DNA from 2 places in the Alsobacter sp. SYSU BS001988 genome. Region 2 is predicted to be linked to the other one. Evidence: riboswitches for the same ligand, from Rfam matches in the RefSeq annotation. Region 2 holds a riboswitch; the other holds the start of a gene.
The links. Region 2 has a riboswitch for cobalamin ahead of ACYVO7_RS09740 (CbtB domain-containing protein). Riboswitches for the same ligand answer to the same signal wherever they lie in the genome.
Positions count from the first base shown of each region.

Region 1: it holds a riboswitch for cobalamin, as region 2 does, so the genes downstream of both, ACYVO7_RS00410 (DUF1636 family protein) here and ACYVO7_RS09740 (CbtB domain-containing protein) in region 2, are expected to answer to the same signal.

Region 1 covers NZ_JBTAMK010000001.1:69,757-85,311, forward strand. Annotated here, with positions in the region: gene ACYVO7_RS00365 (hypothetical protein) at 2-550, opposite strand; gene ACYVO7_RS00370 (LVIVD repeat-containing protein) at 555-1,934, opposite strand; gene ACYVO7_RS00375 (hypothetical protein) at 2,226-2,696, shown strand; gene ACYVO7_RS00380 (AAA family ATPase) at 2,965-5,229, opposite strand; gene ACYVO7_RS00385 (VOC family protein) at 5,467-5,856, shown strand; gene cobD (threonine-phosphate decarboxylase CobD) at 5,870-6,922, opposite strand; gene cbiB (adenosylcobinamide-phosphate synthase CbiB) at 6,925-7,905, shown strand; gene ACYVO7_RS00400 (cobyric acid synthase) at 7,889-9,331, opposite strand; gene cobO (cob(I)yrinic acid a,c-diamide adenosyltransferase) at 9,358-9,993, opposite strand; cobalamin riboswitch at 10,102-10,310, shown strand; gene ACYVO7_RS00410 (DUF1636 family protein) at 10,427-10,837, shown strand; gene cobW (cobalamin biosynthesis protein CobW) at 10,834-11,895, shown strand; gene cobN (cobaltochelatase subunit CobN) at 11,907-15,236, shown strand; gene cobG (precorrin-3B synthase) at 15,233-15,555, shown strand, end outside.
Region 2 covers NZ_JBTAMK010000004.1:46,382-61,936, forward strand. Annotated here, with positions in the region: gene ACYVO7_RS09710 (hypothetical protein) at 1-384, shown strand, start outside; gene ACYVO7_RS09715 (ABC transporter permease) at 444-1,478, opposite strand; gene ACYVO7_RS09720 (sugar ABC transporter ATP-binding protein) at 1,540-3,039, opposite strand; gene ACYVO7_RS09725 (sugar ABC transporter substrate-binding protein) at 3,053-4,087, opposite strand; gene abc-f (ribosomal protection-like ABC-F family protein) at 4,277-5,899, opposite strand; gene ACYVO7_RS09735 (SDR family NAD(P)-dependent oxidoreductase) at 6,053-6,916, shown strand; cobalamin riboswitch at 6,975-7,169, shown strand; gene ACYVO7_RS09740 (CbtB domain-containing protein) at 7,265-7,450, shown strand; gene ACYVO7_RS09745 (CbtA family protein) at 7,460-8,203, shown strand; gene ACYVO7_RS09750 (hypothetical protein) at 8,129-8,485, opposite strand; gene ACYVO7_RS09755 (tripartite tricarboxylate transporter substrate binding protein) at 8,482-9,465, opposite strand; gene ACYVO7_RS09760 (chloride channel protein) at 9,557-11,416, opposite strand; gene ACYVO7_RS09765 (NAD(P)/FAD-dependent oxidoreductase) at 11,791-12,747, shown strand; gene ACYVO7_RS09770 (thiol-disulfide oxidoreductase DCC family protein) at 12,737-13,132, shown strand; gene ACYVO7_RS09775 (Crp/Fnr family transcriptional regulator) at 13,152-13,871, opposite strand; gene ACYVO7_RS09780 (response regulator) at 13,998-14,396, opposite strand; gene ACYVO7_RS09785 (sensor histidine kinase) at 14,393-15,555, opposite strand, start outside.

The DNA.
Region 1 (15,555 bases), on a different contig from region 2:
CTCACGGATGGTCGAGCGCCCGCCGGATCCATCCCATGGGCGCCTCCGACTCCAGGAACGCCACCGCCAGCCCCAACGCGTCTTCGCCGATCGGCCGACGCGAGACCGCCGCCGCCACGACCACGTCGCAGCGCTGGGACACCGCGACCCCCACCGCCGAGCGCGGCCCCTCGGGCGTCTCCAATACGTAGCGCCGCGCGCGGCCGGGCAGCGCGCCGAAGCGGATGGGGGCGCCCGGCCCCGCGGGCCGGAAGGTCGGCGCGATCAGGTCGAGGTCGGTGACGCCGTCCACCTCGGCGTCGTCCGTCACGCCGGTCGCGCAGTTGCAGAAGCCGAGCTTCGGCCGGACATAGACGACGAGGTCGTCCCCGCATCCCTCGCAGGCGAAGGCCCGCCCGGGGGGCCAGCCGTCGCGCGGGAAGGGCCAGGCCTTCTCCGCCCAGGCGGCCTGGCCGAGCCGCGGCGGGGCGGGCTCGGCGGCGGCCGTCGCCAGCGCGGCCAGCAGCGAGCCGGCCGCCGCGAGCGCCCGGACCGCCGCCGCGCGCCGCATCGGACTACTTCAGCCCCGCGACGCTGCGGGCGTCGCCGGTGAGTTCGAGGATGTGCATGCCCGTATTGGCGCGGTCGACGATGTAGATCAGGCCGCGGTCGTCCGTCTCGACATTGTTGGTCTGGATGGCGACCTTGCACCGGTCCTTGCCGTCGACCTTCACGCAGCGATTGTCGGTGGCCTCCGTGACGCTCGGGATGAAGAAGCCGACCTCCTTGGGGTTGTAGGGATCGCGGATGTCGAGCGCCCGCACGCCGGCGTTGAAGAAGGCGATGAAGGCCATCTTCTTGTAGAAGACCGGGTCCATGCTCTCGTTCGACGAGTGCGAGCCGAAGCGCCCTCCCCGCTGGCAGAAATCGCCGGAGCTCTCCTTGGCGGTGTAGTTCGACACCACCATCGGCCGGCTCTCGACCGTGACGTCGACGAACCAGACCATCTGGCGCGCCTCGTTGCACTCGTTCAGGATCGCCTCGTCGACGATCATCACGATGTCGCGCTTGGCGCCGTCCTTGTCCTTGGCGAATTCGGCGACGGGCATCTGCAGCATCGGGAAGGTGGTGTGCGCGCCGTTGAGCGACGACATCGCCATGCGGGCGATCTCCGGCCCCTTCAGGTTCTCCGGCGTCGGCTCCTTGGGCCCGTTCAGCAGCTTCTCGCGGTCGACGATCTGCAGCACGCCGCCCTTGTTGGTGCCGTAGCCGAAATAAACGCGGTTGCCCTGCGGCCCGGTGGAGATGGGGCCGTGAAGCTCGGTCGGCACCGCGCCGGTGGAGCCGGGCTCCTGCCCGGGCAGGCCGAAGTCGCGGATCTTCGCCGGGTGGGCCGGGTCGGACAGGTCGTAGACCTGCGTCATGCGGCGGGTGCGCCAGTCCGGCGCGCCCGACACCAGGAAGGCGATCCCGGTGTCGCACTCCCACCAGCTCTTGTGGGTGTCCTTGAGGCCGGAGATCCGCGTCACCAGCGCCGGGTTGGCCGGGTCCGCCACGTTCCAGATCTCGTGCGCCTCGCCGCCGAAGGTGCGCAGCATGTAGACGGCGGACTTGTCGCCCTTGGGCAGGGACTTGCCGTCGCAGACGCGCACCATCTGGGCCCCGCCGGCCTCGTAGGTGCCGGGCTGGCCGGGCAGGTGCTTCAGATATTTCGGATGGGCCGCGTCGGTGGCGTCGATGATGGAGGTGCCGTTCGGCTCGGCCTTGCCCGTCGCCGGGTTGACGGGCGTGGGCACGTCGTCGGTGCCGCCATGATGGCCCACATAGGCGATGTAGCGGTCGCCCTGATGCACGATGGTCGGCTGGTAGGCGCTGCGCGCCTGCAGGTCGCTGTAGCCCACCAGCTTCATGTTGGAGGCCTCGGGCGCGGCGCTCTGCGCCGTCGCGGCCGTCATGGCCCAATGCGCGGCGCCCAGCGCGAGGGCTCCGGACAGGAGTATCCGCATGGTCGTCTCCTCCACGTGTTTTGCTTTGGAGGGATGTTTGCAATCGATTGCGCCCGCGTCAACGGCTGGCCCCGCCCGGGGCTGCGCGCCTTTTGCATGGCAGCCGATTGGTCGCGCGGCGGCCAACGTCGTGAACCGATCATGAAGAAGATGCGGCCAATCCGACCGGACAGATTCACTTAACCTGAACAACGATTCAGATACGGCCATTAACCTCCGGGTCAGCCCGCGAATGCCTGAATGCTCGCACGAATTGCAGTCATCGAGAGCACGGACATGGGCAAGACCGACCTTCAGACCTTCGCCGACATCGTCGCCCGCACCGGGCGCATCACCTTCGGCGACGCGCAGCGCCTGCACCGCGACGTGCTCCCCGACGGGGTGAGGAGCCGCGACGACGTCGAGATCCTGATCCGCCTCGAAGCCTCCGTCCGGCGCTACGACCGCGCCTTCGCGGGCTGGCTGGTGGCCAACGTGGTCGACTACGCGGTGTGGGGCGAGCGCCCCACCGGCGTCGTCACCGACGCGATCGCCGCCTGGCTGGCCGGGCTCCTCGACGCCGACCGCCCGGTCCTGGCCCGCATCGCCCGCGAGATCGCCCGCGAGACGCAGGAGGTGGGCGGGACGCTGGAGGAGGTGGTCTCGCAGGATGCCGGGATGGAGGCGGCGATGGCGGCGGCGCAGGTTGGCGGGGGTGAGGCGCGGGTTTGAGGGACTATCGGGCCGCAGGTGCCGATAGAGGTCATGTCAAAATGCGCCATCAGCCGCTTTTCGGCTTTGAGTGTCACAAACCACTGCACACGCTACGAGCAAAACGGTTGGCACCTGCAAGGGCGCACTTGGAGTTGGGCCCTGGAGGCGGCAAGCGAACTGATCTCGGGCAACGGACGCTGCTGGTTATGATACAAAATTACATTCTGTTTGAGTTTCCCACTGTAGACAACTCAAGTTAATAACTAATGGTCGAGCGTTGCAATGTTCATTGGGTACAGATATTTTTCAACCCCGTGAAATGTTGCTCATCTACCACCGACATCATGCGCAGAAGAGACTGCGCTGCATCTCTCGTCTCCTCTAAAGTCATGGTTGAGAAGGAGATCAGGTCGTCCAAATTGTCAGAGTGGGATTCGACTTGGGACAGCCGCTCTAAAGCAGACATCTTGATGCGGTCCAACTCTTCAAACTCGTTACAAAGTTTCTGGACTTTTCCTTTTAAGCCATCGGGACCGGGACACTTAAACGCCAGGAACACGTCGAGCACCCGCCGCAGCACGTGGGGAATCATGTATGAATAATCATAATATTCGTCTCCACTCTCATGGAATTTTAAGAGATGATGAAAAAGGAAATGATACTCTGAGTCATAGTCCCGAAGCAGTTTGGACAGCGGGACGATATGAGATACCCGCTTCTTGACATCCTGCGGCATTGAGACATCCAAAAAAAGAAAGGCCGCAGTGGGATCTTTGCACTTATTTCCTTTGATCTGGTCTTTCCACCCTTTGCGGAACTCGTTCATGCACTGCTGATTGTGGGTGAGCACAAATAGTTGCTTGGCATCAGACAAACTGCTGAGCACGAGGGCGCAGGCAAAATTGAGTGCTTTGCTGTCGAGGCTTGAAATCGGATCATCGATTACAATGATTAGGTTCTTCAGCTTGCGTCCATCTGACTTCAGAGTTGATAGAAAATAAGCGAGGGCGATGGCGGTCTTCTCGCCTTCGCTGGGCAGGCCATCCAAAATTTTGCCGTGCCTACGAAATTCGTAGCCTTCGTCGACGGGATGGACGGTGAGTTCCTCGTGACCGAGATAGGACGCTAAAAGCCTGTTGATGGCGTCGGCTGCGGGTTTATGGACACGAATGCTTTGACGCAGGCCATCTGCCGCTTTGGTCGCCTGCTCTATCTCAATCCTTAGAACTTCGACTAGCGCCGAGGCTTCCTCAAGGGTTGAAACGTGTTCGCCGAATCGCATTCTGCACACCGCGATATAGTGCTTGCGGATCGATTCTTCGGCCGCAATCCTGTAGGATTTGAAGTTGGCTGCGATGGCGTTATGTTGTTTGATAAGCGAATTGACCGCCTGTAGCGCTGCCGACAGCGCCTCCGCAGCGGTGTCGACCTCGTCATCCGTCGGAAGGCTAGATACATCTGCAACCGAAGCCGGTTTGGCCCGTTTTTCGGCTAGCGTGCGTCCGAGACGCGTAAGCTGATCTTTCGATATTTGGATCGCCGAGACCAACGAGGCGCGAACGATCTTGAAGCCGGCGGCCAAATCCGGCTGGAGCGCGTCTGAGGTCGGAAGTGTTCGCTCCAAAATTTCTAACTGGTTGACGTTCGCCTGCAACCGCTCAACCGTTTTATCAAGTTTCTCCACGAACTCATCAATCTGGTTATCTAGAGTTCTAGCAAGTGCAGCTCGCCTCTCAGCGCTGATTTTGCTGCCGCAATAAAGGCAATCCTGTAACGCATGGCCCTCGTGGTACTCGTGGCCGGCCTTGATCCACAAAAGCATGTCTGGATGTTTCTGGACCTCCGCCATAGACACACCGGAGAGTGTCTGGCCGCAGATATCTCGCACAAACCGAATAGCTTTAGGCAGTACAGCGACGTCGTAAGCGACATCTGCCAAAGGGTCGGCCGCTTTGTCGACTCTCAGCCCATCTCCTGCAGCAGTTAGCGCGGCGACGTCCAGTAACGGTGTTTCTGCCTCGGGCCACCGATCGTAGTCGGCTTGGAGATGATTGGCTTCATATCTGCGATTACCTAGATGGAGGCGCTCGGCCGTCAGCTTCGCTGTGTCACGCTTGTAGCCGCTAAACGCCTTCTCGGCGGCGCTCTCTTGTTTCTGCGCAGCAGTATATCTGGTTTGGAGACCGAAAATGTTCGTCTCCAGTTTCGCTAACGCAGCGGCGGCCTGGGCCTGATCGACTCCGATAAAGAAAATGGGTTTGGCCTTGCCAACCGTCCACTGGAGATTCTTCTCGATGAAATCGCCGTTGAATACCAAGACAGATTTTTCTAGTCCTGTTAGGTTTTCATCCGATGCGTAAACAGTTCCGTTGTCCATAATGAAGCTGAAGGAACTGCCGCGCGGGAGTTTAGGATCCATATTGCCGGCTTCAAGTGACGCAAACAGGCGCGACAACGTGCTCTTACCGGAGCCGTTAAAGCCATAAATCAGATTGTAGCGGCGGAATTCTAATGACGGCGACCTAGCCGTTCGGTTCGCCAGAATGCCCATGTCTCTTAAGGAACTAATATTGCTGATTATCGACACCACAAAAGTCCTGAAACGACCATCCATTGCAGCTTAGCAAGAGCAGACTTGCGAGACTAGACAACTATTCCGTTAGAGACGGAGTTTCTGGCCACTCATAATTGCACCAGCGCGGATGACGAACTCGCCCTCGATACCCTCACCACCCCCCTTCCCACCCCGCCCTCCCCGCGGCTAGGCTCCGCCGCAGGAGGACCCCCCATGCTCGACCACATCGGCTTTCCGGTTTCGAATTATCCCGAGGCGCTGGCCTTCTATAAACGCGTGCTCGGGACGCTGGGCTATGGGCTGGTGATGGAGGTCGACGCCGAGACGAGCGGGGGAGCCGCGCATGCGGGGTTCGGGCGCGACGGCAAGCCGCAATTCTGGATCACAGAGGGCACGCCCATCGTGGGGCGGCTGCATGTCGCCTTCGCGGCGGCCGATCCGACGGCCGTCGACGACTTCTACGCCGTCGCGATGGCGGCGGGCGCGACGGACAACGGCCCGCCCGGGTTGCGCCCGCATTACCACCCCAACTACTACGGCGCCTTCGTGTTCGACCTCGACGGGCACAATATCGAGGCCGTCTGCCACGACGCCGGGCGCTGAGGCCCGGCCCCGGTCACGCCCCCAGCGGCGCGGCGAGGCGCTCGGCCAGGAGGTCCCACGCGTCCGGGCCGGGCAGGCCCCAGCGCAGCCAGGTCGGCTTCTCGGCGAAGGGCCGCACCAGGATCCCGCGCCGGCCCAGCTCGGCGAAGACATCCGCCGCGCGCGGGCGCTCGGCCAGCCTGAACAGCGCCGTGCCGCCGACCACGCGAAGCCCGATCCGCTCCAGCAGCGCGTCGAGCCGCCGGCCGTCGCCGTCGAGCCGGCGGGCCGTCCCGGCCAGCCAGGCCGGATCGGAGAAGGCGCGCCGCCCGATCCGCACCGCCGGGCCGCTGACCGCCCAGGGGCCGAAGGCGGCGCGGACCCGGCCCGCCAGCGCCGGGGGCGCGATCACGAAGCCGAGCCTGAGGCCGGCCAGCCCGTAGGTCTTGCCGAAGGAGCGCAGCACGAGCGCGCCCGCCTCCGGAGCCGCCGGCGCGACGGTGGCGGCGGGGCCCATCAGGTCGGCGAAGGCCTCGTCGACGACCAGCGTCCCGCCGCGGGCGCGCATCGCGGCGGCCGTCTCCAGCAGCGCGGCGGGCGGGACATGCCGCCCGTCCGGGTTGTTGGGATTGACGACCACGACCACGTCGAAGTCCCGCGCCTGGGCGAGGTCCTCGATCGGCGCCGTCTCGGCCCCGGCGCGGGCAAAGCAGCGCGCGTGCTCGGCGTAGGCGAAGCCGAGCACGCCGACGCGCCGGGCCTGGAGCAGCCCGGGCAGCAGCTGGATCGCCGCCTGCGTGCCCGGCGCGGCGACCACCGCGTCGGCGGAGCGCGCCCCATAGGCGCGGGCGGCGTCGGCTTCCAGCGCGGCGATCTCGGCGGCTTCGGGCAGCCGGGTCCAGGCCGCCGCGTCGAGGTCGCCGACCGGGTAGGCCACCGGGTTGATCCCCGTCGACAGGTCGATCCAGGGCTGCGGCGCGCCGGGAAAGCGCGCGCGTGCGGCGGCGAGAGCGCCGCCGTGGTAGAACAGCGCGCCTTCGCCGCCGGCCTGGGCCTTCTCGCGTTCCGGTCCCGCCCCGCTGCCCATCGATGACATTCCCGTCCTGCCTGATCCTCAGCCTCGCGGCGCTCGCCCTCGAGGCGCTCGTCGGCTATCCGCCCGTGGTGTACCGCGCCATCGGGCATCCGGTCACCTGGATCGGAGCGCTGATCGCGCGGCTGGACCGGGGGCTGAACGAGGAGGCGGCCCCGCCGGCGCGCCGCCGCGCCGCGGGCGCGCTGGCGCTTCTCGCCGTCCTGGCCCTGTGCGGCGGCGCGGCGGCGGCGCTGCAGGCCGTGCTGGCGACGTCCTGGCTCGGCGTCATGGTCCTCATCGTGCTGGCGTCCAGCCTGCCGGCCCAGCGCAGCCTGGACGAGCACGTCCGCGCGGTGGCGGCCGCGCTCGAGACGGGCGGGCTCGCGGCGGGCCGCAAGGCGGTGTCGATGATCGTCGGCCGCAATCCCGAGGTCCTGGACGAGGCCGGCGTGTCGCGGGCGGCCATCGAGAGCCTGGCCGAGAACTTCGCCGACGGCGTCGTCGCGCCGGCCTTCTGGACGGCCGTCGCCGGCCTGCCGGGCGGCGTTGTCTACAAGGCGATCAACACGGCCGACAGCATGGTCGGGCACCGGACGCCGCGGCACGAGGCCTTCGGCTGGGCCTCGGCGCGGCTGGACGACCTCGTCAACCTGCCCGCCTCGCGCCTGTCGGCGCTGTGGCTGGTCCTGGCCGCGGCGTCCGCCCCGGGGGCGTCCGCCAGGGGCGCGCTCGCGGCCGTGCGGCGCGACGCGCGGCGCCACCGCTCGCCCAACGCCGGCTGGCCCGAGGCCGCCATGGCGGGCGCGCTCGGCCTGGCGCTGGCCGGCCCGCGCGTCTATGGCGACACGCTGGTGGACGACGCCACCATGGGCGACGGGCGCCGCGACGCGTCGGCCGCCGACATCCGGCGGGCGCTGGCGCTCTACCGGCGGGCCTGCGCCATCCAGTGGCTCGCGGCGGCCGGGCTGGCCGCGCTCCTCATCGGGCCAAAGTGAGGATGCGGTCGAGGTCGAGATGCGCCTCCAGATGCGCCGCGAGCGCGTCGAGCGTCGCCTCCACGTCCGCCTCATAGGCGTAGCCGGAGGCCTCCGCGCCCATCCAGCGCAGCCAGGCGGCGCGCTGGCGGTCGTCCCCGAAGAGGCCGTGCACGTAGCAGCCCCTGACGCGGCCGTCCGCCGAGGAGGCGCCGTCCGGCCGCCCGTCGGCGAAGCGCAGGACGGGCCGGGCGGCGTCCGGGCCGGAGGTGACGCCGATATGCATCTCGTAGCCGGCGAAGGGCGCGCCCTCCGCGACGCTCGCGCCGGCCACGGCCTCGAGTCGCTTCGCCGCGGTCAGCGTGGTCTCGACGTCGAGCAGGCCGAGGCCGTCCACCGCGCCGGCGGGGCCCTCCATGCCCTGCGGGTCGTCGATGCGCCGGCCCAGCATCTGGTAGCCGCCGCACAGGCCCAGAACCCGGCCGCCGCGCCGGACATGCGCCTTGAGGTCGATGTCCCACCCCTCCGCCCGCAGCGCCGCCAGGTCGGCGATGGTGGCCTTGGAGCCGGGCAGGATCACGACGTCCGTCTCCGCCGGGATCGGCTCGCCGCGCCCCAGCATCAGGAGGCGCAGGCCGGGCTCGTTCTTCAGCGGGTCGAGATCGTCGAAATTGGAGATGCGCGGCAGCGTCAGCACCGCCGCCGTGACGGGCGCGCCGGCGGGGCGGCGGCGCGTCTCCAGGGCGACGGCGTCCTCGGCCGGCAGCCGGTGGGCGTCGCGGAAATAGGGGATGAGACCCAGCGCCGGCCAGCCGGTGCGCTCCGCGATCACGCCCATGCCGTCGGCGAACAGGGTGGGGTCGCCGCGGAACTTGTTGACCATGAAGCCCGCCACCAGGGCGGCGTCGTCGGGGTCGAGCACCGCCCGGGTCCCGACGATCTGCGCGAACACGCCGCCCCGGTCGATGTCGCCGACCAGCGCCACCGGGACGCCGGCCGCGCGGGCGAAGCCCATATTGGCGATGTCGTTGGGGCGCAGATTGATCTCGGCGGCGCTGCCCGCGCCCTCCACCAGCACCAGGTCCGCCTCGGCGCGCAGCCTTGCGAAGCTGTCCAGCACGGCCTGCATCAGCCGCGGCTTCCAGGACTGGTACTCCCTCGCCCTGGCGTTGCCCATGATGCGGCCCTGGACGACGACCTGCGAGCCGATCTCGCTCTGCGGCTTCAGCAGCACCGGGTTCATGTGCACGGTCGGCGCCACCCCGCAGGCGCGCGCCTGCAGCGCCTGGGCGCGGCCGATCTCGCCGCCGTCGGCCGTCACGGCGGCGTTGTTGGACATGTTCTGCGGCTTGAAGGGCCGCACCGCCAGTCCGCGGAGGCGAAAGGCGCGGCAGAGGCCGGCGACGACGAGGGACTTGCCCACGTCGGAGCCCGTGCCCTGCAGCATCAGCGCCCGTGCGGCGGGCCGCGCCATCAGAATTCGATGCCCTGCTGGGCCTTCACGCCGGCCGCGAAATGGTGCTTCACCACCGTCATCTCGGTGACGAGATCGGCGGCCGCGATCAGCTCCGGCTTGGCGTTGCGCCCGGTGACGACGACGTGCAGGTCAGGCCGCCGGGCCGAGAGCGCGGCCACCACCTCGTCGAGCGGCAGATAGTCGTAGCGCAGCGCGATGTTGAGCTCGTCGAGCACGACGAGCCGGATCGCCGGGTCGGCCATGAGCTCCTGCGCCTTGCGCCACGCGGCCTCGGCGGCGGCGACGTCGCGGGCGCGGTCCTGCGTCTCCCAGGTGAAGCCCTCGCCCATCGTGTGCCAGCGCACGAGGTCCTGGAAGCGCTCGAGCGCATGGCGCTCGCCGGTGTCCCAGGCGCCCTTGATGAACTGCACCACGCCGATCGGCCAGCCATAGCCGAGCGCGCGCATCGCCAGCCCGAAGGCGGCCGTCGACTTGCCCTTGCCGGGGCCCGTGTTGACCATCAGGAGCCCCTTGGATTCGATGGTCTTGGAGGCCACCTCGGCGTCCTGCACGGCCTTGCGCTTGGCCATCTTCTCGCGATGGCGGCGCTCGGCGTCGGGTTCGGCCGGGGCGCTGTCGGGGGCGTCGGTCATGATCGGTCTCGCGGTCGGGCGGACATCAAGAGCATGGGCCGGGAGCGGCGCGCAAGACGGATGCGGGGTCGGGCGGCCGCTTCATTGACAGGCGTCGGCCCGCGCGCCTATCACTGGGGCCGTGAAGGTCCCTCGCATGAGGGTGAATAGGGAATGCGGTGAGGGTGGCTCCGGGCCAGCCGATTCCGCAGCTGCCCCCGCAACTGTCAGCGGGTAGCCGCGCGCCACAGGCCACTGGACCGGTTCACCGGTTTCGGGAAGGCGGCGCGAGGCGCCGATCCGCGAGCCAGGAGACCTGCCCTCACGACGACTGAGCTTCGGGCGGGGCGCCCCGGAGCGGTTCGACGGCCCATGGCCGCCTGGATCGGGGACGCGACGCGTGCCCGCATGCGCCCGACATGATGCGCCTCACGGCGCGGGAGATCCGGGACGCATGGCCGACACCACGATCCATATCTGCGTGACCTGCCGGGCCGCCGAGGACCCGCTCGAAGCCGAGCAGGGCCGCGCCGGAGCGCGCCTGCACAAGGCGGTCGCCGATCTCGCCGCCGCGCGCGGCGCGCCGGTGCGGGTGGTCGGGGTGGAATGCCTCAGCGTGTGCAAGCGCCCCTGCACGGTCGGCTTCGCCGCGCCCGGCAAGTGGACCTATGTGTATGGCGACTTCCCCGCCGAGACCGGCGCCGACACGATCCTGGCCGGCGCCCTGCTCTACGCCGAGGCGGGCGACGGCCTCATTCCCTGGAAGCAACGTCCCGACGCCCTGAAGAAGGGCGTCGTCGCCCGCACGCCGCCGCTCGCGTCGGCGTCATCCCCCGTTCCCCCGCTCGCCGAGGCCGCAGAATGACCGCGACGCCGCACACCGCCCTGCAGAAGGTCCCCGTCACCATCGTCACCGGCTTCCTGGGCGCCGGGAAGACGACGCTGATCCGCCATGTGCTGGAGAACGCAGGCGGGCGCCGGCTCGCTTTGGTGATCAACGAATTCGGCGACGTCGGCGTGGACGGCGACATCCTGCGCTCCTGCGGGGTGGAGAGCTGCCCCGAGGAGAACATCGTCGAGCTCGCCAACGGGTGCCTGTGCTGCACGGTGGCGGACGACTTCATCCCCGCCATCGAGGCGCTGCTCGCGCACGAGCGCCGCCCCGACCACATCATCGTCGAGACCTCCGGCCTCGCCTTGCCCAAGCCGCTGGTGAAAGCCTTCGACTGGCCGCCCATCCGCTCGCGGCTCACCGTGGACGGCGTCATCGCGGTGGTGGACGGCGCCGCCGTGGCGGCCGGCCGCTTCGCCGACGACCCGGCCAAGCTCCTGGCGCAGCGCGAGCAGGACGGCGCGGTGGACCACGACAACCCGCTGGAGGAGGTCTACGAGGACCAGCTCCTCTGCGCCGACCTCGTGGTGCTGAACAAGGCCGACCTGCTCGACGCCGACGATCTCGCCCGCGTGACGGCCGAGATCGGCGCGGCGACGCCCCGCGCGGTCAAGATCGTGCCGACCCGCGAGGGCCGCATCGAGGCCGACCTGCTGCTGGGCGTCGGCGCCGCCGCCGAGGACGACCTCGCCCAGCGCCCCTCGCATCACGACGACGAGGAGGGGCACGACCACGACGACTTCGACAGCTTCGTGGTCGAGATGCCGGCGGTGTCCGATCCCGCCGCGCTGGTCAGCCGCCTCGCCCGCATCGCCGAGGACTACGACGTCCTGCGCATCAAGGGCTTCCTGGAGGTGTCCGGCAAGCCGATGCGGCTTCTGGTGCAGGGCGTCGGATCGCGCTTCCGCCACCAGTTCGACCGGCCATGGGCGCCCGGAGAGGCGCGACGCGGGCGGCTCGTGGTGATCGGCGAGAAGGGCGTCGACCGCGCCGGCCTCGAGGCCGCCCTGGCCGATCCCGTCGCGGCCTGAACGGAGCCGGCATGCACCTGCTGCGCACGGAGACGCGGACGCTCGACGCGGCGGAAGCTGCGGTCGACCTTGCGCAGTCACCGGCGGACCTGGTGTTCCTGTCCTTCACGGACAGCGACCTGAACGCGCTGTCGCAGGCCTGGGAGGACGGCGCCGGCCGCTATCCCGACCTGCGCGTCGCCGGGCTCGCGCAGCTGAAGCACCCCTATTCGGTCGACCTCTACGTCGCCAACGTCGCCTGTCGGGCGCGGCTGGTGCTGGTGCGGCTGCTCGGCGGCCTCGACTATTGGCGCTACGGCGTCGAGGAGCTCTCGGCCGCCGCCCGGCGGGAGGGCTTCGACCTCGCGATCGTGCCGGGCGACTACCGGCAGGACGAGCGGCTCGACGCCGCCTCGACCCTGCCCGCCGAAGACCTGCGGCGTCTCTGGGGGTGGTTCCACGAGGGCGGCCCCGACAATCTGGCGCAGTGCCTGGCCTTCCTGTCCACCCGCATCGGCCGTCCCCTGGGGTGGCGCGAGCCGGCCGCCGTCCCCGCCATGGGGGTCAGCGCCGACCTCAGCCGGGCCGGCGCGGCGGCGGACGCGCCGCGGGCGCTCGTCACCTTCTACCGGTCCGTCCTGATGGCGGCCGATACGGCGCCCATCGCGGCGCTGGCCGACGCCCTCGCCGAGCGCGGCTTCGCGGTGACCAGCGCCTTCGCGTCGAGCCTCAAGGACCCTGCCGCCGCGGCGGGGCTTTCGCGGCTGATCGCCCGCGAGAAGCCGGACGTCATCCTCAACGCCACCGCCTTCTCGGGCCGGGCCGACGCCGGGCCGGGCGTGCTCGACGAGGCCGACGCGCCCGTGTTCCAGGTCATGCTGTCGGGCTCGCGCCTGGAGGCCTGGCGCGAGACGAGCCGCGGGCTGAGCGCCGCCGACCTCGCCATGAACGTCGTGCTGCCCGAGCTCGACGGGCGCATCATCGCCGGGGCGATCTCGTTCAAGGCCGAGGCGCCCCGGCGCGAGCGGTTGGAGTTCGCCAGCCTCCTGCACCGGCCGGAGCCGTCGCGCGTCGCCGCCGTGGCGGACCTCGCCGCCGCCTGGGCGAGGCTGCGCCGCACGCCCGCGGCGGAGCGCCGCGTCGCCTGCGTGCTGTCCGACTATCCGCACAAGGGCGGCCGGACCGGCTATGCGGTGGGGCTGGACACGCCGGCCAGCGTCAGCGCCATCGCCGAGGCGCTGCGGGGAGCCGGCTACGCGGTGGGCGAGGCCATCGACGGCGCGCTCCTGATGGACAGGCTGACGGCCGGCGGGCCGACGGACTCCTCCGGCTGGGAGCGCATGTCCGTCGCCGACTACGCGGCCCATTTCGCCGCCCTGCCGCAAGCCCTGCGGGACGCGATCACGGCGGCCTGGGGCGATCCCGCCGACGACCCGGCGGTGGCGGACGGCGCGTTCCGGTTCAGGGTGGCGCGCTCGGGCGCCCTCCTGGTGGCGCTGCAGCCGCCGCGCGGACGGCCGCAGGACCGCAAGGCGGACCACCACGACGCCAACCTGCCGCCGCGGCACCTCTATGTGGCCTTCTACGCCTGGCTGAGGACCGTGGCGGACGTCCACGCCATGATCCATTGCGGCGCGCATGGCACGCTGGAATGGCTGCCCGGCAAGGCCGTCGCGCTGTCGCGCGACTGCGCGCCCGAGGCGGTGCTGGGCCCCATGCCGGTCGTCTATCCGTTCATCGTCAACAACCCGGGCGAGGCCGCGCAAGCGAAGCGCCGGATCGCGGCCGTCACGGTGGGCCACCTCACGCCGCCCCTGGCGGAGGCCGGCCAGCACGGCGCCGCGGCGGAGCTGGAGGCGCTGTTCGACGAATATTCCGACGCCCAGGGCCTCGACGCCCGCCGCGCGCGGCTGATCGCAGCCGCGATCCTGGAGCGCGCCGTCGAGACGGGCCTCGCCGCCGAGGCGGGAGTCTCCGATCCGGCCGATCCCGAGGACGGCCTGCAGAAGCTCGACGCCTGGCTGTGCGACCTGAAGGAGGCGCGGATCGGCGACGGCCTGCACGTGTTCGGGCGCTCGCCCGAGACGGGCCCGGCCGGCGCGCTGGCCTCCGGCCCGGCCGAGACGGCGGCGCTCCTGAAGGCTCTGGACGGCCGCTTCGTCGAGCCCGGCCCCGCCGGCGCTCCCTCGCGCGGGCGCGCCGACGTGCTGCCGACCGGGCGCAACCTGTTCAGCGTGGACCCCCGCTCCATCCCCACCCGCACGGCCTGGGAGATCGGCAAGCGCACCGCGCAGGAGATCGTCACCCGCTACGCCCAGGACCATGGCGACTGGCCCAAACGGATCGTGCTCGATCTGTGGGGCAGCGCCACGATGCGCACCGGCGGCGACGAGATCGCGCAGGCGCTGGCGCTTCTCGGCGTGCGGCCGGTCTGGGACCACGCCTCCTCGCGGGTGTCGGGCTTCGAGATCCTGCCGCCGGCGGTCTTCGGCCGACCCCGGGTGGACGTCACCCTGCGCATCTCCGGCCTGTTCCGCGACGTCTTCCCCGGCCAGATCGCCCTCTTCGACGACGCCGTCCGGGCCGTCGCCGAGCTGGACGAGGACGACGACGAGAACCCGCTGGCCGCCGCCCGGCGCGCCTCGACGGCCGAACCGCTGCGCATCTTCGGGACCGCGCCGGGAGCCTACGGGGTCGGGCTCGGGCGCGTCCTGGCCGAAGGCGCCTGGGAGAGCCGCGACGACCTCGGCGCCGCCTATCTGGCGGCGAGCTCGCACGCCTATGGCCGCCAATCCGACGGGTCCGCGGCGCCCGCCGCCTTCGGCGAGCGCGTGGCCAGCGCCGACGCCTTCGTGCATGTTCAGGACATGGCCGAGCAGGACGTGCTCGATTCCGACGCCTTCGCCGAACATGAGGGCGGCTTCGCCGCCGCGGCGGCCAGCCTCGGCTCCACGCCGGCGCTCTACCACGCCGACACGGCCGCGCCGGACCGCACGCGGGTGCGCACGCTGGCCCAGGAGGTCGCCCGGACCCTGCGGGCGCGGGCCACGAACCCGCGCTGGCTCGAAGGCCAGATGCGCCATGGCTGGCGCGGCGCCTCCGAGATCGCAGAGACGGTCGACAATCTCTTCGCCCATGCGGCGCTGGCGGAGGTCGTCGAGAGCCGGCAGTTCGACATGATGTTCGACGCGGCCTGCGGGGACGAGCGCGTCCGCGCCTTCCTGCTGTCGGCCAATCCGGCCGCCGCGCGCGCCATCGCGCAGCGGTTCGACGAAGCGCAGCGGCGCGGGTTCTGGCGCCCGAGGCGCAACTCCACGGCCAGGATCCTGGCCGAGATGCGCGCGGACGGGGGCGCGCCGTGACGGCCGCCTCGCTGCGCAAAGGCTGGTGCCCGGGCGCCCACCGCCCCATGCTGACCGGCGACGGCCTGCTGGTGCGGCTTCGCCTCACCGGCGGCGTGGTCCCAGCCCCACTGGCGCGGGCCGTCGCGGACTGCGCGCGGCGCTTCGGAAACGGCGCGCTGGATCTCAGCGGCAGGGCCAACCTGCAGCTGCGCGGGGTCTCCGACGCCAGTTTCGGCCCCCTGACGGAGCGGCTCGAGGCCCTCGGCGTGCTGGACCAGGATAGGGACGGCGAGGCGGTGCGCAACGTCGTCTCCAGCCCGCTCGCCGGGCTCGACCC
Region 2 (15,555 bases):
GGGCACGCCGGGTGGGGCGGCGGTTGGGGAGGGTGGCGCGGCGGCGGCTGGGGCTGGGGAGCCGGGCTTGCGGCGGGGCTGACCGGCCTCGCGATTGGCTCCGTCCTGGCGAGCCCCGCCTATGGCTACGGCTATCCCTACGACGGTCTGTATGACGGCGCGGGCTATGACTGGGACCCGTATGTCGCTGACCCCTATTACGGAGTCAGCTATGCGCCCGTCTATGCGGCGCCCCGCGTGGTGGTCGTTCGCAGAACCTACTACGTCCCGCGCCGGGTCTACCGGCGGCACGCCTATTGGGGACCGGCCTACTACCCTCGCGCCGCCTACCGGACAGCCTATGTGAGGCATGCGGCCTGGCGCGGCCGCCGCTACTGGCGCTGACGAGGGGCGCGGGCCCGCCGGAGGGGACGGGCCCCGCTCGCCCGACGGCGGCGCGCCTCTCAGGCGGCGCCGCGGCTGGCGGTGCGGAGCCTCTCGGCGTAGACGTTGATGATCAGGGCGGCCAGCAGGATGAGGCCGCGGATCAGGATCTTCAGGAAGCTGTCGATGTTGACGTGGTCGAGGCCGTTGTTGAGCACGCCGAGCACGAACAGCCCCAGGATCGTGTTGCCGATGCCGCCGCGCCCGCCGAACAGGCTGGTGCCGCCCACCACCACGGCCGCGATGGCGTCCAGCAGGTAGCTGTCGAACTCGTTCTGCTGGGCGCTGCCGAAATAGGCCACGCCCAGCATGCCGGCGACGCCGGAGCACACCGCCGAGATCACCAGCGCCGCGCCCACCACAAGGCCCGCATTGACGCCCGAGTTCTCGGCCGCCTCCCGGTTGCCGCCGACCATGTAGACGTAGCGGCCGAAGCGCGTGTAGGTCAGCGTCACATGGGCGACCAGCAGGAAGAGGGCCGCCACGATGACGATCCAGGGCACCCCCAGGAACGATCGGGAGCCCAGTGTGGCGATCAGCGGCGGCACCGAATAGGCGATCTGGCCGCGCACCAGCAGGGCGCTGACGCCCGCGCCGATCTGCATCATCGCCAGCGTCATGATGAAGGACGGGATCCCGATCCGGGTCACCCCGAACGCCGTCACGAGGCCGAGGAGCGCACAGGCGGCGAGCGCCAGCAGGATGGCGGCGAAGCCCGGCAGGGGCAGGTTCGCGATGTTCACGCTGGCGTCCTGCAGGGTGAAGAACGCGACCACGATGCCGGTGGCGTTCGCCACCGCCGCGACGCTGAGGTCGATCTCGGCCGTGAGGATCACGAAGGTGAGCCCGACCGCGATGATCCCGGTCACCGAGACCTGCTGGAGGATGTTCCAGACATTGCCGACGGTCGCGAAGGACGGGCTCGCGACCGAGAAGAACAGCACCAGGAACAGCAAGGTCAACAGGGGGGCGATGTTGCGCAGGCGCTGGGCCAGCCAGCCGCCGGCGCGCTGGGCGAGGGGAGACCGGCTTGCGGGTTTCGTCGTCGCGTCCATCGATGGGGTCCCCTGGGCAGGCTCGAAGAGGTGGGCGGTCCGGCCGGGCGCGCCGGGAGGGCTAGGCGGCGGCCAGCAGGTCCTCCTTGGAGACGCCGCGCTCGGCGAATTCCTGGACGATCTCGCCCCGGCGCAGAACCACGATGCGGTCCGCCATGGAGAGCACCGTCTCGGGCTCGGTCGACAGGACGATCACGGCGATGCCCTGCTCCTTGAGCGAGCGCACGATGCGCACGACGTCCTCCTTGGCGCCCACGTCCATGCCGCGCGTCGGCTCGCACAGCACCAGCACCCTGGGCGGGCGGGTGAGCCAGCGCGCCAGCGCCACCTTCTGCTGGTTGCCGCCCGACAGCGCGCCGAGGCGGGTCTCCGGCCCGGGCGCGCGGATGTTCAGGGCCTGGATGTGCCCCTTCGCGATGGCGCGCTCCCGGTCCGGCTTCAGCCAGAGCCGCGAGATCGTCTCCAGGATCGAGATCGAGACGTTGCGATAGATCGGCTCCTCGCCGAACAGCATGGCGCGCCGGCTTTCCGGCACGAAGGCCACGCCGGCGCGCTTGGCGTCCGCCGTGTTGCCCAGGCGGACCGCCTTTCCGGCGATGCGGATTTCGCCTCCGCCCGGCTGCAGCTTGCCGAAGAGCGCGCGCGACAGCTCGATCTGCCCGCAGCCCATATAGCCGTAGACGCCCAGCGCTTCGCCGGCCCTGACCTGGAAGCTCACGTCCCTGAAGGCGGGCGCGTGCGTCAGCCCGATCGCCTCCAGAGCCACGGCCGCGCCGCCAGGCCCCGCGAGGCGCACCGTCCCGGTCCAGCTCTCCTCCAGGTCGGCCGCGTGCGGGCCGATCATGCGGGCGATCAGCCAGCCCTTGTCGGTGGCGGGAGACACCCGCTCGGTCACGACCTTGCGGCCGTTGCGGAACACCGACACCACGTCGGAGACGCGCAGGACGTCGTCCAGGAAATGCGAGATGAAGACGATGCTGCGGCCCTCCTGCCTGAGGCGGCGCAGGACGCCGAAGAGCCGCTCCGTCTCGGGCGGCGACAGGGCCGAAGTCGGCTCGTCCAGGATGATGAGCTCCGCCCCGGAGAAGAGCACCCGGCCGAGCTCGACGAGCTGCTGCACGCCGATGGGCAGGAGCCCGGCCGGCGCGTCGACGTCGACGTCCAGCCCGAGCCGGGCGAGGAGATCGCGCGCGCCGCGCCGCATCGCGCCCCAGTCCACCAGCCCGAAGCGGTTGGTCGGCTGCGCGCCGAGATAGACGTTCTCGGCCACGCTCAGGTCCGGCGCGATGCTGAGCTCCTGGTGCACCATGCCGATTCCCGCCGCGAGCGCGTCGCGGGAGCCCCGGAACCGGGTCTCCCGCCCGCGCACGCGCATGACGCCGCCGAAGTCCGGATGGGCTCCGGCGATGATCTTCATGAGCGTGCTCTTGCCGGCGCCGTTCTCGCCGACCAGGCCGTGGATCTCGCCCGGCGCGAGCGCCAGGTCGACGTCCCGCAGCGCCTGGACGCCGCCGAACGCCTTGGAGATGCCGACCAGTTCCAGGATGGGCTCGACCGCCATGGCGCGGCGCCCGTCAGATCAGGAACTGCTCTTCCATCCAGGCCATCCCGGCCGCGTTGGCCTTGGTGACCACCGGCCCGTCGGTGATGATGTGCTTGGGGATGTCGGTTCCGGTCTTGGCGCCGTTCATCACGGCCGCGACGCCCGCGATGATCGCGCCGCCATGGATGCGGCAGGAGGGGTTGCGCACCGTCGCGAACATGCGCCCGTCGCTCACCGCCGCGATCGCGGGCGGCATGGCGTCCACGCCGCCGATCTTGATCTCGGTGCGCCCTTTCGCCTTCATGACGTTGTAGGCGGCGAGCGCCATGTCGTCGTTGTGGAAGAAGGCCGCGTCGATCTTGGGGTACTTGGTGAGGTAGGATTCCCAGAGCCGCACGGCCTTGGTGACGTCCCAGTCGGCCGGCTGCGTCTCGAGCACCTCGATCTTCGGGAACTTCTTGACCACGGAGTCGAAGCCTCGGGCCCGGCCCTGCGCGCCGGTGTGCCCAAGGGCGCCCTGGGTCATGATCACCTTGCCCTCGCCGCCGATGGCGTCGACGAGCGCCTGCGTGACGGAGGCGCCCATGAACTCGTTATCGGGCGCCAGGAACGTATGGACGTTGATGGAGTCCAGCGGGGCGATCAGCGTGTCCATGTCGATCACGGGCGTGCCGCCCTCGATCATGCGGTTCACGGGCGCTGTCAGCGTGCCGATGCCGAAGGCCTGGATGGCGACGAAGTCCCATTTCTGGGAGGCCATGTTGTCGATGGCGGAGCGCTGCTTCACGGCGTCGAGCTGGCCGTCGAACCAGGTGACTTCCACGTTGAAGAGCTTGCCCCAGTATTCGGCGGCCTGCTTGCCCTGGGCGCACCACGTGGCCTGAAGCCCGGCGTTGGAGAAGGCGGCCTTCAACGGCTTGCTGGACCGGCCCGCCTCCTTGGCCATCGCGGCCGCCATGAACGGGCTCACCCCCATGCCGCCGAAGAGCGCGGCGGCCCCTGCCGCCGCCGCAGAACCGAGCATGAGGCCGCGCCGGGACGCCCCGACGGTATCGTCTTGGGTCATGGTTTCCTCCACTGAGATCCGGACCTTTGCGGCCTGGTATCGGGAGTGAGGCTGGCACGGCGCACAGGCCGAGTCACGGGCGATCTGTGGACGGCGCGGCTGCTCCACGCGCCGCGCATTGCGCACGCCGGTCCGCGGCTCGCGCCCCAGGGCGCCGCGCCCTGCAGGCCATCGGACGGACGCGGCGGCTCAGCCGCGCAGGCCGGGCGCCTCCTGGCCCGTGCGGGCGACGTATTCGGCGTAGCCGCCGCCATACTGGTGCACGCCGTCCGGGGTCAGTTCGAGCACTCGGTTGGACAGGGCGCCCAGGAAATGCCGGTCGTGCGAGACGAACAGCATGGCGCCCTCGTAGTCGGCCAGCGCCGCGATCAGCATCTCCTTGGTGGCCATGTCGAGATGGTTGGTGGGCTCGTCCAGCACCAGGAAGTTCGGCGGGTCGTAGAGCATGCGGGCCATCACCAGCCGGGCCTTCTCGCCGCCCGACAGCACGCGGCACTTCTTCTCCACGTCGTCGCCGGAGAAGCCGAAGCAGCCGGCCAGCGCCCGCAGCGAACCCTGCCCGGCCTGCGGGAAGGCGTCCTCCAGGGACTGGAACACCGTGCGCTCGCCGTCGAGGATCTCCATCGCGTGCTGCGCGAAATAGCCCATCTTGACGCTGCCGCCCAAGGCCACGGAGCCGTCGTCCGGCGCCGTGGAGCCGGTCACCAGCTTCAGGAGGGTCGACTTTCCGGCGCCGTTGACCCCCATCACGCACCAGCGCTCGCGGCGGCGGACCTGGAAGTCCAGCCCGTCATAGATGCGGCGGTCGCCATAGCGCTTGCGGACCTTCTTGAGGCTGACGACGTCGTCGCCCGAGCGCGGCGCGGGCGGGAAATCGAACGACACCGTCTGCCGGCGCTTCGGGGGCTCGACCCGGTCGATCTTCTCCAGCTTCTTGACGCGGCTCTGGACCTGCGCGGCGTGGGAGGCGCGCGCCTTGAAGCGCTCGATGAACTTGATCTCCTTGGCCAGCATCGCCTGCTGGCGCTCGAACTGCGCCTGCTGCTGCTTCTCGTTGAGCGCCCGCTGCTGCTCGTAGAACGCGTAGTCGCCCGAATAGGTGGTCAGCGAGCCGCCATCGATCTCCACGATCTTGTTGACGATGCGGTTCATGAACTCGCGGTCGTGCGAGGTCATCAGGAGCGCGCCCTCATAGCCCTTGAGGAACGCCTCCAGCCAGATCAGGCTTTCGAGGTCGAGATGGTTGCTGGGCTCGTCCAGCAGCATCACGTCCGGCCGCATCAGCAGGATGCGGGCCAGCGCGACGCGCATCTTCCAGCCGCCCGACAGCGCCCCGACGTCGCCGTCCATCATGGCCTCGGTGAAGCTCAAGCCGGCCAGGACCTCGCGCGCCCGGCCGTCGAGGGCGTAGCCGTCGAGCTCCTCGAAGCGGGCCTGGACCTCGCCATAGCGCTCGATGATCTCGTCCATGCGGTCGGCCTGATCGGGGTCCGCCATGGCGGCCTCGAGCGCGCGAAGCTCCGCCGCCACGACGCTGACCGGCCCCGCGCCGTCCATCACCTCGGCGGCGGCGCTGCGGCCCGCCATCTCGCCGACGTCCTGGCTGAAATAGCCGATGGTGACGCCCCGATCGACCGCCACCTGCCCCTCGTCGGGCGCCTCCTGGCCGGTGACCATGCGAAACAGCGTCGTCTTGCCCGCGCCGTTGGGGCCGACGAGCCCGATCTTCTCGCCCCGCTGGAGCGCCGCCGACGCCTCGATGAAGAGGATCTGGTGCCCGTTCTGCTTGCTGATGTTCTCGAGTCGGATCATGGGGCTCGCGGGACCTGTCTTCGTGCAGGGCCGGCTTAGGGCATGTCGGCCCCGCGCGGAAGGGCCGAAGAGCCGAAACGGATCGCGGCCGGCCCGTTGACGCGGGGCGATCGCGGCCGAGTTCTATGCGGTGTTCCACCCGAGGAGGCGCCCATGACCCATCCCGTTCTCACATCCGGCGCGGTCGCCGTGGTCACCGGCGGGGCCGGAGGGATCGGCCTTGCGGCCGCGACCCGCTTCGCCCGGCTCGGCATGAGGGTCTGCATCGCGGACGTCGAGTCGGACCGGCTCCGGCAGGCCGCCCTCGACGTGGAGGCGCAGGCGCCGGGCGGCGCGGCGGACGTGATGGCGAGCGCGACCGACGTCAGCTCCCGCGACGCGCTGAAGCGGCTCGAAGCCGACGTCCTGGAGCGGTTCGGAAGCGTCGACCTCCTCATGAACAACGCCGGGATCCAGCCCGGCAGCGCGCTCTTCGGCGACCCGGACGCGTGGCGGCGCATCCTCGACGTCAACCTCCTCGGCGTCATTCACGGGACGCAGGTGTTCGGTCCGGGGATGATCGAGCGCGGCCGGCCGGGGCTCATCGTCAACACCGGCTCCAAGCAGGGCGTCACCACGCCGCCGGGCGATCCGGCCTACAATGTCTCCAAGGCGGGCGTGAAGGTCTTCACGGAGGCGCTGGCGCATGAGCTGCGCAACATCCCAGGCGCCAGGATCAGCGCCCACCTGCTGATCCCCGGCTTCGTCTTCACCGGCCTGACCGCCAAGGGCCGCGCCGTGAAGCCGGCCGCGGCCTGGACGCCCGAGCAGACGGTCGACTTCATGCTCGGCCGCCTGGAAGCGGGCGACTTCTACATCCTCTGCCCCGACAACGACGTCCCGCGCGAGCTGGACGAACGGCGGATCCTCTGGGCCGCCGAGGACATCGTCCGCAACCGGCCGGCGCTGTCGCGCTGGCATCCGGACTACGCGGACGCCTTCGCGGCCTTCGTGAAGGCCGGAACCCCGTCGGGCTGACCGCGAAGAAAGACCGGCCTCGGACGCTGATCCGGCTATGAAGCGCAGGCGACTGCGGCTATCGTGGCGCCGTGACGGTTCCCTTCGGGGATCAAAAGGGAACGCAGTGAAGGCGAAGAGCCCGATGCTGCGGCTGCCCCCGCAACTGTGAGCGGCGAGCGACGGCGCGTGGACCACTGGCCCTTCGGGGCTGGGAAGGGCGCCGGGGCGACGACCCGCAAGCCAGGAGACCTGCCGTCGCGACATCGGAATTCGGGCGGGGCGTCCGAAGGTGCGGCAGGGTCCGGGCGCGTGCACGGCCGTTTCGTCCTTCGCATTCCTCCCCGGTGAGCAACTCGGGGTGAGATCATGTTGCAGAACGCCTCCCAACACGTCGCCGCGCCGGTCCGCATCGAAGCGGGCGTCGCCATCCAGGCGCTTTTCGCCATTCTGCTCGGCGTCTTCGTCGTCGGCTTTGCGGGCTTTTCGCAGATCGACGCGGTCCACAACGCCGCGCACGACACGCGCCACGCCAACGCGTTCCCCTGCCACTAGGGGTCTGCCGTGTCCGTCTTCAGGTCCATCGTCTTCACCGCAGCCGCGGCGGGACTCCTGGTCGGCTTGGCGGTGACGGCCGTCCAGCATGTCCGCGCCGTTCCGCTGATCCACAAGGCCGAGGTCTACGAGAAGCAGGCCGAGGCGGCGCCCCGCGCGCCCGCCGCCGCCCCAGCCTCGGCCGTGCATGCGCATCCGGCCGGAACGCCCGCGCATGACCATGGCGCGGCGGCCTGGGAGCCCGCCAGCGGCCTCGAGCGCAACGCCTACACGGCGCTGTTCAACGTGGTCGAATGGGTGGGCTTCGGCCTCTGCCTCGCGGGGGCGCTCGTGCTGCTGCGCCGTCCGCCGACCTGGCGGGAGGGCCTGTTCTGGGGCATGGGCGGCTTCGCGGCCTTCGTGATCGCGCCCGGCCTCGGATTGCCGCCGGAGCTCCCCGGCGCTCCCGCGGCCGATCTGGTCGCCCGCCAGGCGTGGTGGATCGGGACCGCGGCCGCCACCGCAGGCGGCCTAGGGCTGATCGCGCTCGGCCGGACGGCGCTGACCAGCGCCATCGGGGCGGCCCTGCTCGTCCTCCCGCACGTGATCGGCGCGCCTCACGCGGTCGAAGCCGCGTCGAACGTGCCGGAGGCGCTGACGCGCCAGTTCGTGGCGGCCGTCACGGTCACCACCTTCATCTCATGGGCGCTGCTGGGCGTGCTGACCGGCCATTTCCTGCAGCGTTTCGGCAGGCGCGGCGACCTGACGACCTGACGCGTCGCCCATGGCCCGGCGCACGTCGCGGCTGGTGAGATGGAACCGCGCCGCCGGCGCCAGGCCCCGGCGGGCGATCTTGTCCGCCGCCGCAGCGTCGAACGCCGCCGCGTTCCGGCCGTAGAACGCCAGGCAATCGGCGGCTTGCGGCTCTTCCCCGGTCGACGCGCGCCCCAGCAGGACCCGGAAAGCGCGGCGGTGCACGAGGCACCCCGCGCCATGCCCGGCGGGCTGGAACTCCAGCGCGTCCGCCGTCTGGCCCCAGGCCGCCGGCGCGGTCATTCCACCTTGCCGATCTTGCGCGTCGCCACAATCAGCCGCGCGCTGTCGGAGGCCACGAAGCGGGCGAAGGCGTCCGCGTCCTGGTAGGCTGGCGGGCTTCCGGCCCGCTCGAAGATCTTCAGGGTCTCGGGGTCGCTCATCACCGTCTGCAGCGCCCCCCGCAGCCGCGCCAGGATGGGTTCGGGCACGCCCTTCGGGGCGAACAGCCCGGCCCAGATGTAGAATTCGACGTCAGGGTAGCCCAGCTCCTGGAAGGTGGGCGTGTCGGGGAATTCGGCGACCCGGCTCGCGCCCCAATTGGCCAGCACGCGCAACGCGCCGGCGTCCGCATGGGGCTTCAGCACCCCCGGCGCGGAGGCGATCGCCTGGATCTGCCCGGACAGGAGATCGTTCAGCGCCGGCCCCGCGCCCCGATAAGGCACGTGCAGGAGCTTGATGCCGGCCGATGCGGCGAACATCTCCATGGCGACATGCAGCGTGCCATAGCTCCCGGAGGAGCCGTACGGGATGGCCCCCGGCCGGGATTTCGCGTCGTTGACGAGGTCCTGCACGCTTCGCCACGGCGCGCTCGCCGGCACGGCCAGGAGGGTCGGGTCCGCCAGCACGCGCCCGATCGGGACGAGCTGGTCCACCTCGTAGGAGGGCGCCCGGTCGAAGAGGCGCGCCGACTCGGGCAGCACCGCCAGGGAGGAGAGCGTCATCAGCAGCGTGTGCCCATCAGGCGGCGCGTGCGCCGCCGCGGCGTTGCCGACGGCCCCTCCGGCCCCGGCCCGGTTCTCCACCACCACGGGCTTTCCGAGCAGCTTCTCCAGGGCGGCCGCCACGGGCCGGGCGGCGAGATCGGCCTGCCCGCCGGGCGGGAACGGCGCGATGATCATGATCGGGCGGTTGGGCCAGTTCGCCTGGGCGCGGGCGCCGGCGGGCGCAAGGGCGAGCGCTGAGGCCGCTCCGAGCCCGGCCACGAAATGTCGTCTGTCCATGGGGGTCACCTGGTCTGGCGCAGGCGGGGGCGCCCTGCGCGGAACCATCGTGCCTTCTCGGCCGCTCCCGGTCCAGACGGGCTCCGGGCCCTCACTGGCGCCCGACCAGGCCGAGATCCTCGCGCCGCTGCTGCTCGGCGATGGACGCCGAGAGGCGGAACACGTCGCGCGACCGGATCGCGCCGAGCAGACGGTCCGGACGCTTCGGGTCGACGATGGGCAGCACGCCGCGGTCGTCCTGGCCGAAGATGGCCACCACGTCGGCCAAAGTCGCCGTGGGCGGCACCCGCACCACGGGCGTCCCGATCAGGTCGGCCGCCGCGAGCGGAAGGTCGGGCTCGTTCTCGACCACCTCGACGAGCGCCGGATCGACCAGCCCGAGCAGCCGGCCATGGTCGTCCTGCACGGCCACCGCCTTGTTGCCGGCGTGGGACACCGCCCGGGCGACCTGGTCCAGCGAGGCGCTGGCCGGAAGGATGAACTTGGCGGGCCTGATCAGCTCCGAGATGCCGACCGTCGTCAGGCGGCTGATGTCGTGGCCGCCCTCCAGCGCGAGCCCGCGCTGCTGGAACCGCCACGTCGCGAAGCTGTAGCCGAACAGCCTGTCCGTCACGAGCGACGACACCACCGTCCCGAGCGCCACGACGAGCGAGGCTTCGTAGTTTCCGGTGCTCTCCAGCACCAGGAAGGCCATCGCGAGGGGGCTGCCGATGATGCAGGCGCCGAGAGCCGCCATGCCGACCAGCGCGCACAATGTGGGATTGGCCACGGGCACATAGGGGATGAGCTGGGAGAGCCAGGCCACCGCCTGTCCCAGTAGCGCGCCGATGAACAGCGAGGCGCTGAACAGGCCGCCCCGGAAGCCCGCGCCCAGGCTGAGCGCGGAGGCCAGCGCCTTGGCGCCCAGGAGCCCGATCGCCAGGCGCCCGACGATCTCCCCGTTGACCGCCTCGTCGATGGCCGCGTGTCCGCTGCCCAGCACGCCCGGCGCGAGGAACGCCAGGGCGGCGAGCCCGAGGGCGCCCAGCACGCGCCGCAGCGTCTCCGAGCGCGTGAGCGAGGCCAGCGTCCGCTCGACGCCGCCCACCAGCACCATGACGCCGATGCCGAGCAGCGCGGCCAGGACGCCGATCAGCGCCGCCACCGGGAAGTCGGCCCACAGGGCCGATGCGGTCTGCCGGATGATGAAGGGCTTCGGCCCGCCGTCCAGCGCCGCCACCGCCCCGAACCCCAGCAGGGCCGCCAGGGCGACCGGGGCCAGCGAGCGCTTGTTGTAGCTCCCCAGCACCAGCTCGAAGGCGTACAGCATCCCGGCGATCGGGGCCTGATAGGCCGCCGAGATCGCGGCCGCCGCGCCCGCGCCGACAAGGAGCCGCAGGTCGGACCGGGGCAGCTTGAGGCGGCGGCCCAGCACGGAAGCCAGCACCGCCCCGACCTGCGTGACGGCCGCCTCCACGCCCACCGAAGCCCCGAACGACACCGACGCCAGGATCGGGATCACCACCGCGAAGCCGTCCGTCCAGGTGAGATAGCCGCCCCGAAGGGCGTTCGCCTCGACGGCGTCGGAGGGCGGCCGGTCCGACAGGCGGGACGTGGCCCAGGTCGCCAGCGAGACCAGAAGCGCGCCCGCCAGCAGGGCGGCGCCCACCCGCCAGGGGGCCGTGTGCTCCGGCACGGCGACGCGCATCTCGGCGGCGAAGCCCAGGCTGGCGCGCTGCAGCCAGATGACGATGTTGTGGACCGCGAAGACGCAGGCCCCCGCCGCCAGCCCGACCGCGCAGGCGCTGGCCAGCACGACCAGCGGCGCGCCGGAACGGTTGCGGAACAGCCTGCGCCAGCCCCCAAAGGCGGCCCCGGCCTCGGGCGTGGCGGTGGGCAGGCGCCGGCCCGGCCACCGCGAAATGCGCCTGAGGCCGCTCCGCCAGATCGCGCCGACAGGTCCGCCCCTCACGATCCGCCTCGCAGCGCGGTCGGGGCGCGGCCGACATGGCGGCGGCAGGGGTCAGCGTCATGGTTCACGATGCTGGAAGCCTCAACACGAGCGGGCCCAAAGAAGCGGAACGCAGAGCGGGCCGAGCCGTCCCATGGCGAAGCCGCAGCCGCACCGCTTTTTTTTGAGGATCACTCTCGATGACGAAGATGTCGCATCGACGATCGCGGCGCGCCAGTGTGGCGCCGGTACGCGCGGTGAGGAGATCGGTCCCGGGATGGCGCGCTTGCGCCAGAAGCGCAGGTCGTACGGACGTCAGAAGCGCCGTCGCGCCGGCGGGCAGGTCCAGCCGGCGCGCGGCTGCGTAGACCGCCCGGGAACGGGGTGGAGCCGCCATGACACATCGCATCGCCATCGTGGGCGCGGGCGTCGCCGGCCTCGCGGCCGCGCGGGTCCTGGCGGGCCAGGGCTTCGACTTGACGCTGTTCGACAAGAGCCGGGGCGTGGGCGGCCGCATGGCGACGCGGCGCGCGGACGGCCTGCAGTTCGACCACGGCGCGCAATATTTCACCGCCAGGGGCGAGCGGTTCAGGGCCCAGGCCGAACTATGGGCCCTGGACGGGCGAGCGGCCGAGTGGGCGCCGGGCTGGTTCGTCGGAACGGCGGCGATGACCGCGCCGGCCCGCGCGCTGGCCGAGGGCCTGGCCGTCACGCAGGGGCGGACCGTCGCAGCCTTGCGGCGCGGCCCGGACGGCTGGAGCCTGAGCGGACGCGGACCGGACGGCGACGCGCTGGATGGACCGTTCGCGGCCGTCGTCTTGGCGACGCCGGCTCCGCAGGCGGTCCCGATCGCCGCGTCCGCCGGCCTCGGCTGGCCCGGGATGCAGTCCGCCCGATACGCGCCCTGCTGGGCGCTGCTGCTGGCGTTCGACGCCCCGATCGGCCTTGCGGCCGCCAGCCTGCGGCCGGACGACGATGTCCTGGCCTGGATCGCGCGCGATTCCACCAAGCCCGGACGTCCGCTCGGGGCCGAAACCCTCGTGGCGCACGCGACGCCGGCCTGGTCCCGCGCCCATCTGGAGGACGCGCCCGAGACCGTGCAGGCCGCCCTCCTGGCGCGCGTGCGCCAGCTGACGGGCGCCGCCGCGACGCCCCGTTACGCGGCGGCGCATCGGTGGCGCTACGCCCTCGTCGACAGGCCGGCGGGCGAGCCCTTCCTGTGGGACTCCGTGGCCCGCGTCGGAGCCTGCGGCGACTGGTGCATCGGACCGCGGGTCGAGGCGGCCTTCGACAGCGGCGAAGCGCTGGCCTTCGCCATGGCGCGGGACTTCGGAGGCCGCGATGGCCGCTGAGGAGCCCCGCCTCACCGTCTATTACGACGGCTCCTGCCCGCTCTGCCGAATGGAGATCGCGCATTACGCCCGGCAGGAGGGGGCCGAGAGGCTGCGCTTCGCCGACGTCTCCGATCCGGCGGCTGCGCCGGGTCCGGACCTCGACCGCACGGCCGCGATGGCCCGCTTCCATGTGCGGCGGGCGGACGGCGCGCTCGTCTCCGGCGCGGCCGCTTTCGCCGACGTCTGGCGCGCCCTCCCGCGCTGGCGCTGGGCGGCCCGCCTCGCCGGGGCGCCGGGGATCATGCGCCTGCTGGAAGGGGCCTACCGGTGCTTCCTGCCGGTCCGGCCCTGGTTGTCGAAAGCCGTCCGGATCATCCAATCCAGGCGGTCCGGCCCTGGCTGACGCGGACGAGCGGCCGCTGCTAGCGCAGTTCGCCCATCACCCGCGCATACTCGTGCTCGGCGACGCCATAGCTCTCGCGAGCCGCCTCCCGGAGCTTGGGACGGTCGGTGATGGTGATGAGGCCGCGCGTCGAGCGGATCATGCCGCCGCCTTCCAGCACGTGAAGCGTCGTCGTGACGCCGGCGCGGCGCACCCCCAGCATGATGGCGATGAAATCATGCACCAGCGGGACCTCGTCCCCGCCCAAGCGGTCCTGGCACATCAGGAGCCACCGGGCGAGCCGCACGTCGAGGTTGAAAGAGCCGTGGGCCAGCGCCGTGCAGGCCATCTGGACGGTCTGGACGTGGACGAAGCGCAACAGGAGGTCGCGCAGGCCGGGCGCCTCGCGCATCGCCGCCTCCAGGCATGAGGACCGGATGCGATGGGCGTTTCCGGCGGCCTGCACGAAGCATTCGTGCGGCGTGCGCGGCACGCCCAGCGCCACCGGGACGCCGACGAACCCCTCGCGCCCGACGATCGCGACTTCGATCCGCTCGCCCTCGGGGAAGCCGGCCACGATGGACCCGAGCCCTCGCTCGATGAAGTAGATGTAGTCGATGTCCCGGTCCGGATGGATCAGCGTCATCCGCCGCGTCAGGACCACCGGCTCGAGGTGGTCCCGGATCGACGAGAAATCCGCCGGCGACAGCGCCGTGAGCAGCGCGTTGCGGAGCCAGGCCTGGTCGGGATGGTTGTTCATCGGCGTCTCCCGCTGTGCTGGCGGGAGCGGTCACGCCTCAGCCGATCGCACTCGTCCGTCGCGTCATCCTCTCCACCTTACACCCAGTCGCGCCTCCGCCTGTACAATTTGGTACGGGCTGCGTTCTCAATCGTCCGGGCCGGCGTCGGTGATCGTGAACGCCATCAGCCGTCGAGCCAGCGCTTCGGTGTCCACCGGCTTGGGCACGCGCGGGATGGAGTCGAACCGGGCCGGCACGGCCGTCGCGTCATAGCCGGAGGCGAAGATGAAGGGCGCCCCGCGTTGCTGCAGCGCTTCGGCGACGGGATAGACCGGCACCCCGTTGAGGTTGATGTCGAGCACGGCGCCGTCGATCACCTTGGCCTCCTTGATCACGGCGAGCGCCTCCTCGACCGTGGCGACGGGGCCCAGCACCTCCGCGCCGAACCGCTCCAGCGACCGCGCCAGATCGACCGCCAGGAGATACTCGTCCTCGACGACCAGCACCCGCCGGGGCCGCAGCTTCAATGGGGCCACGCCGCTCATCGGTCCATGTCCTTCCCCAATGGCAGTTCGATGCGACAGCTCACGCCGTCCGGACCGAAGGTCAGCGACGTCTTGGCCTGCAACTGGTAGGGGAGCGCCTTTTCGATCAACTCGCTCCCGTAGCCTTTCCGTCCAGTCTTGCGATGCATTTTCACACGCGTTTCCCGCCAATCGAGCTGCAGGCGCTTCGGGTCGTCCGGCGGAACCAGCGACCAGTCCACCGTCAAGAGGCCGCCCTGGTCGCCGAGCGCGCCATGCTTCAGGGCGTTGGTGGCCAGTTCGTGCACCGCCAGCGCGACGGTTTGCGCCGACGAGGCCGGCAGCGTGATGGGCGGCCCCGCCACGCTCACCCGTTCGGGATCCGGCGCATGCGCGTCGAGCTCCGCCTCGATCAGCTGGCGCAGCGAGATCCTGTCGTGGCCCGCGCTCTCGGTCAGGCTCTGGACCCGGGAGAGGGCGCGCAGCCGTCCCTCGAACTCCTCGGCGAACTGGGCCAGGTCGCCGCCCTTGGCGAGCGTCTTGCGCGCGATCGACTGCACGACCGCCAAGAGATTTCTCGTGCGGTGCTGGAGCTCCGCCAGCAGCACGGCCTGCCGCTCCTGCAGCAGGCGAAGATTGTTGATGTCCGTCGACGTGCCGACCCATTCGGCCGTGTCGAGCGGGCCGTCGGTCGTCGGGTTGGCGCGGGTCCGGTGCCATCGATATTCGTGGTCCGCGACCCTCAGGATGCGATGCTCCACGGAGTATTCCCCGGTCTCCTGGGCCTCTCGCCAGGCCGCGCGGGTCAGGTCCCGGTCGTCCGGATGCACGGCCTTGAGCCAGTCGAAGCCACGGCTCTGCGCATCCGACATCCCGGCGTAGACCTCCCATTGCGGGCTGCCCCACGTCCGGTGACCATCCGACCTGCACCGGAACACCAGCTGGGGGATGCGGGTCGCCAGGACCCGGAACCGCGCCTCGCTTTCCCGAAGCGACTGTCCGCTGGCGTGCTGCTCGGTCCGGTCGCGCATGATCTTGGCGAAGCCCGAGCCGTCGCTCAGCGGCGTCACCAGCCCGGAGCCCCAGAACCGGGAGCCGTCCTTGCGGACGTGCCAGCGCTCGTCCTCGGCGCGGCCGTGGGTTCGCGCCCCTTCGCGCTCTTTCTCCGGCGCGCCGGCGG